2 regions of the Comamonas sp. 14P8.1.4 genome follow, and region 1 is predicted to be linked to the other one. Evidence: predicted binding sites of a transcription regulator. Region 1 holds the regulator's gene; the other holds the start of a gene.

Region 1 (5,180 bases):
TGCGCGTATTCGCGGATATCACCCAGCAACTCGCGCTCGCGTTCAATGATCTGCACCAGATCCTGGCGGCCATCAATCCCTTCGGATTGCGACAAGGGGTGGCGGCGGCGGGTTTCCGAAAAGCGCCGCACCAGCGTGCTGGTGGAGGCATCCAGAAACACCACATGCAGGTGCAGGCCTGAGACCTTCAGGCGTTGCAGCTTCTCCAACTCACGGGGCAGGTTGGGCAGACTGGCGGCGCTGCGGGCGTCGATGGCGATGGCCACACGCTTGCCGTGGTGCACGTGCTGCAGGCGCACGAAATTTTCGAGCAGCTCAGGCGGCAAGTTGTCCACGCAGTAATAACCGGCATCTTCCAGTGCATGCAGGGCCACGGATTTGCCGGAGCCGGACATGCCTGTGATCAGCACAATTTCCAAATCTGTCATCGAGGGCCTTTGGGTGGGGTCAAGTCATCGTGGCGGCTTGCAGCATCTCGCGTGCATGGGCCATGGTGGTGTCCGAGATTTTTTCACCGCCCAGCATGCGGGCAATCTCACGCTCGCGCTGCTGTGTGTTGGTTGGAGCCACCGTGCTGGTGGTGCCCGTCTTGTCGCGCTTTTTGGCGACGACGTAGTGCTGGTCGGCACAGGCAGCGACTTTGGGCAGGTGGGTGACAGCCAGCACCTGGCGGTCTTTGCCCAAGGCGCGCATCAGTTTGCCGACGGTTTCGGCCACAGCCCCGCCCACGCCGGAGTCCACCTCGTCAAAAATCAGAGTGCCTGCATGGCCCAGCTCGCTGGTGGTGACGGCAATCGCCAGCGACAGGCGTGAGAGTTCACCACCAGAGGCCACTTTGCCAATCGGTTTGGGGGTGGCGCCGGGGTGGCCCGCGACGAGAAACTGCACGCTGTCCATGCCATGGGGGCTGGGTTCGCTCAGCTTGTCCAGCTGAACTTCAAACTTGCCGCCTTGCATGCCTAGGCCCTGCATGGCCTGGGTGATGGCGCGCGAAAGCTTGGGCGCCGCTTTGGCGCGCTGCTGCGAGAGGGTGCGCGCCGCAGCGTGGTAGGCCTCTTGGGTGTGCTGCTCGTGGCGGCGCAAGCGGTCAATGTCGACCACGGCATCCAGGGCACGCAGTTCATCGCGCCAAGATTGCAGCAGGGCAGGCAGCTCTTCGGGCGTGCGCTTGTAGCGGCGGGCCAGCTGCATCCACAGCGACAGGCGCTCATCCAGCTCGGCCAGCTTTTCCGGATCCAGTTCGGTACGGCGCAAATAGATTTGCAGCGAGTGCTGGGCATCATTGATCTGCGCAAGGCTGGAAGCCAAAACGTCAGCAATCGCTTGAAATTCGGGCTCTAGGTGCTCTTTGTCTTGAAGCAGATCCTGCGCACGGCCCAGGGGGCTGCTAATCCCTGCTTCATCGTCTTCCAGCAGAAACAGCGCGCCTTGGGCGGTTTCAAGCAGGGCTTGGGCGTGCGAGTGGCGGGTGTGCTGAGTGTTCAGCTCTTCCCACTCATCGGCACCTGGGCTGAGCTTTTCCAGCTCGCCAATTTGCCACTGCAGGCGCTCACGCTCGCGCTGCAAGCTGTCTTGCGCGGCGATGGCATGTTCCAGGTCTTTGGCGGCAGCGCGCCACACCAGCCAATGCTGGCGCAAGGCCTGGGTGGTGACGTTGGCGTAACCGTCCAGCAACTCCCGCACAGCTTCTGCGCGCGTCAGGCTTTGCCAAGCGTGCTGGCCGTGAATGTCCAGCAGGGCTTCGCCCAGGCTGCGCAACTGGGTCGCGGTGGCGGGCGCACCGTTGATCCAGGCGCGGCTGCGGCCCTGGCTGTCGATCACGCGGCGCAGCAGAAGGGTCTCTTCCTGCGCAAAACCGCCATCTTCCAGCCAGCTGTGCAGGTGTGCAGGGGCATCAAACTCGGCGCTGATATCGGCTTGCGATGCGCCTTCGCGTACCACACCGGCATCGGCACGGCTGCCCAGCACCAGTTGCAGGGCATCAATCAGAATGGATTTGCCAGCACCGGTCTCGCCAGTCAGCACGGTAAAGCCTGCGTGCAAGTCCAGGTCCAGCTGCTGGACGATGACAAAGTCGCGCAAGGCAATGCGTTTGAGCGCCATTTCTCAATAGCCCCCTTCGTTCCAGCCCAGCTTTTTGCGCAGTGTAGCGAAGTAGTTCCAGCCCACGGGGTGCAAAAAGCGAACGCTGTGCTCCGAGCGGCGCACATAGATGCGATCGCCGTGCAACAGCGATGCGAGCGACTGCATGTCAAAGTTGGCGCTGATATCGCGGCCACTGACCACTTCCATCATGACCTCTGCCTGATCTGATAGCACGATGGGACGGTTGGATAGGGTGTGCGGCGCAATGGGCGCCATCAGCCACGCGGGGATGGAGGGGTGCATCAGGGGGCCGCCGACGGACAAGGTGTATGCCGTGGAGCCTGTGGGCGTGGCCACAATCAAGCCGTCAGCCCGCTGGTTGGAGACAAAGCGGCCATCCACTTCCACGCGCAGCTCGACCATTCCGGAGGTGCTACCGCGGTTGACCACGACATCGTTCATGGCCAGCGCTTCAAAAACGGTAGTGCCCTGGCGCACGACGCTGGCGTGCATCAGGGGACGTGATTCTTGCTCATATTCGCCCTGCAGCATGGGCAGCAGTGCTTGTGGGTAATCGTCCAGTGGAATATCGGTCACAAAACCCAGTCGGCCTTGGTTAATGCCGATCAATGGAGTGCCATATTTGGCCAGTTGCCGCGCAATACCCAGCATGGTGCCGTCACCGCCCACCACAATCCCCAGGTCGCAGTGTTGACCGAGCCCATCCACATCCATGGCGGGGAAGCGGCTGTGCAAACCGGTGTGCGCAGCGGTCTCGGCCTCGAGCACGACTTCGCAGCCCTGCAGTTGCAGAAAATCTGCAATATCTTGAAGGACTTGGCGGGACTGATCGGTAGCAGGGCCGGAGGTGGTGGAAGATTGGTATTTACCCACCAGTGCTACATGGCGAAACTTGGACGTCATACCGGAAATTACATCATTAAAATCAAAGCATGCTCGATGAACGTGCCAAGTTATTGTTGAAAGCGCTGGTCGAGCGCTATATCTCGGACGGCCAGCCAGTGGGGTCGCGGACTTTGTCGCGCGCTTCTGGACTGGAATTGTCGCCTGCGACCATTCGCAATGTCATGTCTGACCTGGAGGAGCTGGGGCTGATTGTCAGTCCCCATACTTCTGCGGGGCGCATCCCTACAGCGCGTGGCTATCGATTGTTTGTGGACACCATGCTGACGGTGCAAAACAGTGGCCTGGTGGCCCCCGAATTGGCGGCGGAACAGCCCCAAAAGGTGATCGCCAATGCGGCGCAGCTGTTGTCGAATATGTCGCAGTTCGTCGGTGTGGTCATGGCGCCACGCCGCAGCTCGGTGTTCAAACACTTGGAGTTTGTGAAGCTTTCTGAGCGCCGTGTGCTGGTGATCATCGTCTCGCCGCAGGGTGACGTGCAAAACCGCGTGATCTTCACGGATGTGGAGCTGTCTTCATCCCAACTGGTGGAGGCTGCCAACTTCCTCAATGCGCATTACGCAGGACTCGATATTGAGCAGGTGCGCGAACGAATTCAGCAAGAAGTGGAGCAGTTGCGCGGCGAAGTCGCACAGCTGATGCAGGCGGCGGTGAGTTTGAGTGCAGAGGCCATGTCTCCGCAATTGCAAGAGCAGGTGATCATTTCAGGCGAGCGCAATTTGCTGTCCGTCAGCGATTTCTCCAGTGACATGGGCAATTTGCGTCGTGCGTTTGACCTGTTCGAGCAAAAAACCCAGATTTTGCGGTTGCTGGATTTCTCGAGCAAAGCCGATGGAGTACGTATCTACATTGGTGGAGAGAGCCAGGTTGTACCTTTTGAAGAGCTGTCAGTGGTTAGCGCACCCTACGAAGTGGATGGTCAAGTGGTGGGAACTTTGGGGGTCATTGGCCCCACGCGCATGCACTATGACAAGATGATTCAAATTGTGGACATAACGTCCAAGTTGGTCAGCAATGCGTTGAGCCACCAGCGCTAGCCGCTACAATAAGCAGGTTTTGCAGGGTTCGTATGAATCCGCAGAATGCGGCCGGGGCGTTAGCTCAGTTGGTTAGAGCAGAGGACTCATAATCCTTTGGTCGTCGGTTCAAGTCCGCCACGCCCTACCAATACACATAAAGAAAGCCTGCTATGTTTTACGTAGCAGGCTTTTTGTTTTTTGTGCTCATGTAGCCACTGTGTAGCCAAATTTGGCGAGTTTATTGGCTCAAGTTGTTATCGGGGGGCGCTGATAGACTTGTGCCTCACTGTGACTTTTTAGGGGCAGCAATGGGTATCTTTGAAATCTTCAGCGCAGCTAAAGCAAAAATTCTTAAGCCTAGAGATTCCAGCCTGTTGCCTAAGGGTGATGTGTCCTTTCGCCAAGGACGCGTAGGTATTGCTTCCGTAAAAAGTCTTGGTTTTACGGGCCGGGCGGAATGCTCCCCCTCTGGAGAGTGGTTGATAGGATGGCATGGCGGGTCAGTGGATGCGCATAAGAACCATAGTGGGTCATATGTACTCATCAATCTCCACGAGAACGCCCTGTATGTGATGCAAGGTAGCTGTTTGCCTGCGCAGTGCTATGTAGCAGACAACGGAATTTTTGTTGTGCTGGATAGAGCGAAGGGTAGCAGTGTCACTGGTGAACTCTATGTTTTTTCGAAATATGGAGCGCTGTTGGCTACTAAGAGCGTGCAAGCGAATTTCTACAACGCTGCAATCTCTGATGATGCTTCATTTGTGCTATCCCAAACATGTAATTCCAAGGTTAAGGAGGATGCGTCGCAACTGAGTGTGATTCATGTTCCAAGCAATACCCAACTGTTTTCCGTGCACCCTTCTACGGGTTGGGCTGATGGGTATGTGTTTGACTTAACTGGCTCTACTTTTGGTGTGGTCTTGAAAGAGCTTGGGACTTTTTTTTACGACGCTGAAGGGCAATTTCTTGATGCCGAAAAATTCAAGTTAGCAAAGCGAGGTAGCCCTAGTTATGCAGTGCTACTCAATGAATGTGCGGAACTACTGAATGAATCTGAGTTGACTTCGGAAAAAGCATTGCAAGTGCTGGATACTGTAGAAAAAGCTCTTGTTGCAGGGGCCGCCGATGACAACTCATATGGGGCGGTTGCGT
Region 2 (5,180 bases), on a different contig from region 1:
GTACCGCTCAGCATGGCGTTGTAGTTACCCGCTGCAGAGTCTTTAGAGCCCGTACCTTCGACAGCCGCTGTCTGGGTGCCCATATAGGTCGAAGCGCCGTAGGTGCCAAACGCATCGTTCATCACGGTCAGCTGGCGGCCCAAGCGCAATTCACCCACGCCTTGCTGCGACAGACCCAGCCAGGATTGGCGGTTCCAATACGCCTCTGAATTGCCCATTGCACCGGTGTCAGCGCCCAAGCCCGCTTCCAGCTGGAAAGCCACCTTGGTGCCAGCGCCCAGGTCTTCTTGGCCGCGAATGCCAAAACGCGATGCCAGCATGTTGCCGCTGCGCAGCTCTGTCAGGTTCTGGCCCTGCACATTGCTCACGCGGTTCACACCCATGTCCACCAAACCATACAGGTTCACTTGCGACTGTGCGTGGGCGAAAAATGGCAACAGCGCAGCTGTGGCCAAGGCGAGCTTGGTCATTTTTTGATTCATGATTTTTTTGAGAAAAAAAGAGAGTTCAACCATGCCTCCCCACCAGGCGGGAGGCTTGTTGGCATGAAAAAAGCAACTGGGTCTCCAGTTGCTTTTCCAGAAACGTTGGCGTCAAGTTTTCCCCGAATCGCTTCAGGGAAAGTGGAGGTGTTTCACGCCTCCACCCTCTGGCACCGCTAATTACTTAGGCAGTGCGAAAGCCATCACATAGTCAGCACGGTCAGGCGACTGGCGGGCACCGCCGGCCACCACCACCACGTACTGGCGACCGTCTTGACCCAGGTAGCTCACAGGAGCCACTTGCGAACCCACGGGCAGGCGGTGCTTCCACACTTCCTTGCCGGTCGCGGTTTCAAAGGCGCGCACGTAGTAGTCTTGCGTACCAGCGTAGAAGGTCAGGCCACCAGCGGTGGTCGAAGGACCCGACAGCGTAGGCATGCCCAAAGGCACTGGCAGATTGGTCTTGATACCCATGAACGCAGTATCTTCCACGGTGCCCAGAGGCTTCATCCAGGCAATCTTCTTGGTGTTCAAGTCGATACCGGCCACATTGCCCCAGGAAGGCATGTTGCAAGGAACGCCCAGGAAGGAATTGAACACACCACGGATGGCCTGGTAAGGCGTGCCCGCTTGGCCGTGCGAATTCTTCCAACCAGCCTTGGTGATGTCCGCAGCGTTCATATCCTTGACGGTCTGAGCAGCAGTTTCTTGGGGAGCCAAGAACACGATCTGGGGAATGCTCATGTCATTCACGATCAGCATGTTCGTGCGTGGATCGTGGGCATGACCGCCCCAGTTAAAGCCGCCGTAGTAGCCAGGGTAGGACAGTGTGGGCTTGGTGCCGATGCGGGTGTAAGGACCTTCGTAGTTCAATTGCTTGAACTTGATACGGCAGTACAGCTGGTCGAACATGGTGGTACCCCACATGTCGGCTTCGGTCAGCACCATCTTGCTCAACTGAGGCATGCCAGTCGACCAAGGTTGCGACTTGGCGCTAGGCAGTTCCCCGGGAGCCAGCGTGTCGTTGTCAGCAGGTGTGGGGACTTCTGTCACGTCTGCCAAAGGCTTACCCGTGCGGCGGTCCAGCAGGAACAGCTGGTGGGTCTTGGTACCCATGGCCAGAGCGGGCGTGCCGTCAGGCATGTCCACCAGTGTGGGAGGGGTCGCGTTGTCGTAGTCCCACAGGTCCAGGTGAACCGTCTGGAAGTGCCAGGCTTCGCGGCCGGTCTTCACATCCAGTGCCACCACGGAGGACGAATACTTGTTCATCGCTTCGGTGCGGTGGTTCAGCGAGAAGTCAGGTGTAGGGTTGCCCAAAGGCAGATAGATCAGGCCCAGCTTGGCGTCATAGGCGCCGTGGGTCCACCAGTTGGGCGTGCCCTTGGTGTAGGTTTGGCCTTCGGGAGGCAGCTTGGTGATCTCGGGGTTACCCAAGTCCCAGGCCCAGTCCAGCGAACCGTCCTTCAGGTTGTAAGCGCGGATCACGCCGGAAGGCTCGTTCAGCTCCTTACCGTCCCAGACCCAGCCACCAACGATGGCGCGACCGTCAGCCACCAGAGGCTGCGAAGTCTGCATGTAGTACCACTCTTTGTAGTCACCCATGCCCACGCTCAGGTCCGAGTAACCCTTGCCGGTGTCACCGAAGCCTTCGCACAGCTTGCCGTCCTTGGCATCCACAGCCCACAGGCGGGTTTGCTTGTCGGTGGTGATGATGCGGGCATTGCAATGGCCGTCAGCACGCTTTTCGGACTCAGGCACTTCGTAGTAGCCCACGCCGCGGCAACGCTGCCAGTGCTTGGTCTGCTTGGATTGGGGGTCAAATGTCCACTTTTCCTGGCCGCTGGTCGCGTCCACTGCGATCACCTTGTTCTGAGGTGTACACAGGTACATGGTGCCGTCCACCTGGATAGGTGCGCCCACGTCTTCGTTCGGGAAGCCCAGGGTTGCACCAGTGCGGTAGGTCCAAGCCACTTCCAGCTTGTTCACGTTGCTGGCGTTGATCTGGTCATGAGGTGCAAAGCGGGTGCCTGCATGGTCACGGCCAAACTGGGTGAAGTTGTTGGCAGCGCTCTTGGGATCGGTCACGACGGGAACGTCCTTGACGATCTGATCGACCTTGGCGTTGAACACTTCGCTGTGGGGCGTGAACACGCCCACGGCGCCAGCGGCGATCACCACAGCTTGCACTGCGGCAGCGGGCACAGCCAGCTTTTTAGCGGAAGGCTTCAGCGAACGCAGTGCCAGGGCAGCGATCAGGCCCAGCACCAGCATGGGAGCCATACGAGGCACCCAGCCCCAGAACTGGCCACCCGCTTCGGCGACGGTCCACAAAGCGGTACCAATCACCACCACCAGGAACAGCAGAGCGCCTTGTGGCTTGGCACGCACGAGCATGACGCCAGATGCCACGATGGCAGCACCAGCAATCAGGTAGTACCAAGAGCCACCCAAAGTGGCCAGGCGGATACCGCCGATCAGCAGCGCCAGGCCTACGAGGGCCAGCACCGCACCGAAGACACGCGGCCACAGGTGGCGCGATGTCGTATTTTCAGAACTAGACATGATGTTTTTTCAGAATGAAAGGCGAAATTATATATTTTTTAACTTCTATAAGACTTAACCACAATAGTAAATAATAATATTTAAAATCAATAACTTAAGGCATTTTAAATTTCAGAAATTACTGAAATCTAAAGAAAAATGAAGAAATACAGCAAATCATCGTGCATTGTTTGCCTTCAAAAAAACATTTGCATACACACGAAAAAGCCCACATCCAGCTCACACCAGCCATCGTCAACATCTGCTGACACAGCGCTGCGGAACTTATGACTTAGCACTCCCTCTTATAGAGTGCTAATATGAAGTGATGGATGAAAGGATGAGTGCAATGACAAACCCAACTAGCACCCTTGCTGCTTCGGCCTTGGCACCTGCGAATCCTTGGGCATTGGTGCCGCCACTGGGTAATTTGGACGCGTACATCACAGCGGCCAATCGCTTGCCTATGCTCACCCAAGAGGAAGAGCAGGATTACGCCCGCAAACTCAAAGAACACAACGACCTGGACGCCGCTGGGCGTCTGATCATGTCCCACCTGCGTCTGGTGGTCTCGATCTCGCGCCAGTACCTGGGCTATGGCTTACCCCACGGCGACCTGATCCAGGAAGGCAATGTCGGCCTGATGAAGGCCGTCAAACGCTTTGATCCCGACCAGAACGTACGTCTGGTCAGCTACGCCATGCACTGGATCAAGGCCGAAATTCACGAATACATCCTGAAGAACTGGCGCATGGTCAAGGTGGCGACCACCAAGGCGCAGCGCAAGCTGTTCTTTAATCTGCGCTCGCTCAAACAAGGCATGCAGGCAGATGCCGCCATGGATGACGAACTGAGCCTGCGTGAGACGCTGACTGCGCAGCAAATTGACGCCATGGCCGCCAAGCTGAACGTCAAGCGCGAAGAAGTCATGGAGATGGAAACGCGCCTGTCCGGCGGTGATGTGCTGCTGGACCCCAGCCCCAGCGACGACGGTGAACACGCTTTTGGCCCCATTGCCTACCTGTCTGATGCAGCGCACGAGCCCACCAGCATGCTCGAAAACCGCCAGCGTGATGCCCTGGCGTCCGACGGCATCGCCCAGGCGCTGGAAATGCTGGACGATCGCAGCCGCCGCATCGTGGAAGAGCGCTGGTTGAAAGTGAACGATGATGGCTCTGGCGGCATGACGCTGCATGAGCTGGCTGCCGAATATGGGGTGAGCGCCGAGCGCATCCGCCAAATTGAAGTGGCTGCCATGAAAAAGATGAAAAAAGCGTTGACCGAGTTCGCGTAAGAACGTTCCTGCGCTGTCCGGTAAAAAAATGCCAGATTGATGCATATACAAGCCCGGATAATCTCCGGGCTTTCTTTTTTCCTGCGAGAAATTTTTGTTTCTTGCAATTTTTCTGCACCACAGACTATGAAACTCACCATCACTCGCCGCACGGTATTGGCTGCAAGTACAGCATTGGTTGCTGCAGCCGCAACCACATCTGTTTTCGCTGCATCACCTGCCGGCGCATGGCCCACCAAGCCGGTGCGCATTGTGGTGGGTTTCCCTGGTGGCTCTTCCCCTGACCTGACAGCGCGCACCTTCTCCGAGCCGCTGTCCAAGCTGCTGGGCCAGCCTGTGATTGTGGAAAACAAGGCCGGTGCTGGCGGCAATATTGGCGCCGCCGAAGTGGCGCGCGCCAAGGACGATCACACCATCGGACTGATGATCAACGGCAACATGACGATTGCCAAAATCCTCAACCCTGCCGCACCGTATGACCCCCTCAAGGATCTGGCCCCGCTGACACTGGTGGGCGTGTCGCCACTCGTGCTGACGGCACCGGTGGAGCAACCCGGCGTTCCCAAAGATGCGGATGGCAAGGCTTTCTTTGCGGCCGCCAAAGCCGCTGGCGACAAGTGGAGCTACGGCACCCCGGGCATTGGCACCATCGGCCACCTGGGCACCGAATTGTTGAAGACCCGCAGCGGCATCAACCCCTTGCATGTGCCCTACAACAGCTACCCACAAGTCGCCACCGCCATGGCTGGCGGCCAGCTGCAAATGGCCATGCTTCCCCCTGCACTGGCCCACTCTCAGGCACAAGCGGGCAAGGTGCGCCTGATTGGCGTGACCTCCAATGGCCGCAGCCCCCTGGCGCCCGA

Evidence for each region. Region 1 encodes HrcA, which represses chaperone genes, less so after heat shock. Its sites were predicted from a motif close to TTAGCACTCNNNNNNNNNGAGTGCTAA; they were not measured.
Region 2: rpoH (RNA polymerase sigma factor RpoH) is a predicted target of HrcA. The motif match lies at 3,316-3,342, and genes of this name have one in related genera.

The regions. Positions count from the first base shown of each region.
Region 1 is NZ_JBYOKN010000007.1:116,939-122,118, forward strand. It holds gene rapZ (RNase adapter RapZ) at 1-428, opposite strand, end outside; gene recN (DNA repair protein RecN) at 448-2,103, opposite strand; gene AC27VO_RS12310 (NAD kinase) at 2,107-3,009, opposite strand; gene hrcA (heat-inducible transcriptional repressor HrcA) at 3,039-4,046, shown strand; tRNA gene AC27VO_RS12320 (tRNA-Ile) at 4,100-4,176, shown strand; gene AC27VO_RS12325 (tetratricopeptide repeat protein) at 4,337-5,180, shown strand, end outside.
Region 2 is NZ_JBYOKN010000001.1:654,164-659,343, reverse strand. It holds gene AC27VO_RS03030 (porin) at 1-470, opposite strand, end outside; gene AC27VO_RS03025 (membrane-bound PQQ-dependent dehydrogenase, glucose/quinate/shikimate family) at 663-3,044, opposite strand; gene rpoH (RNA polymerase sigma factor RpoH) at 3,373-4,317, shown strand; gene AC27VO_RS03015 (Bug family tripartite tricarboxylate transporter substrate binding protein) at 4,444-5,180, shown strand, end outside.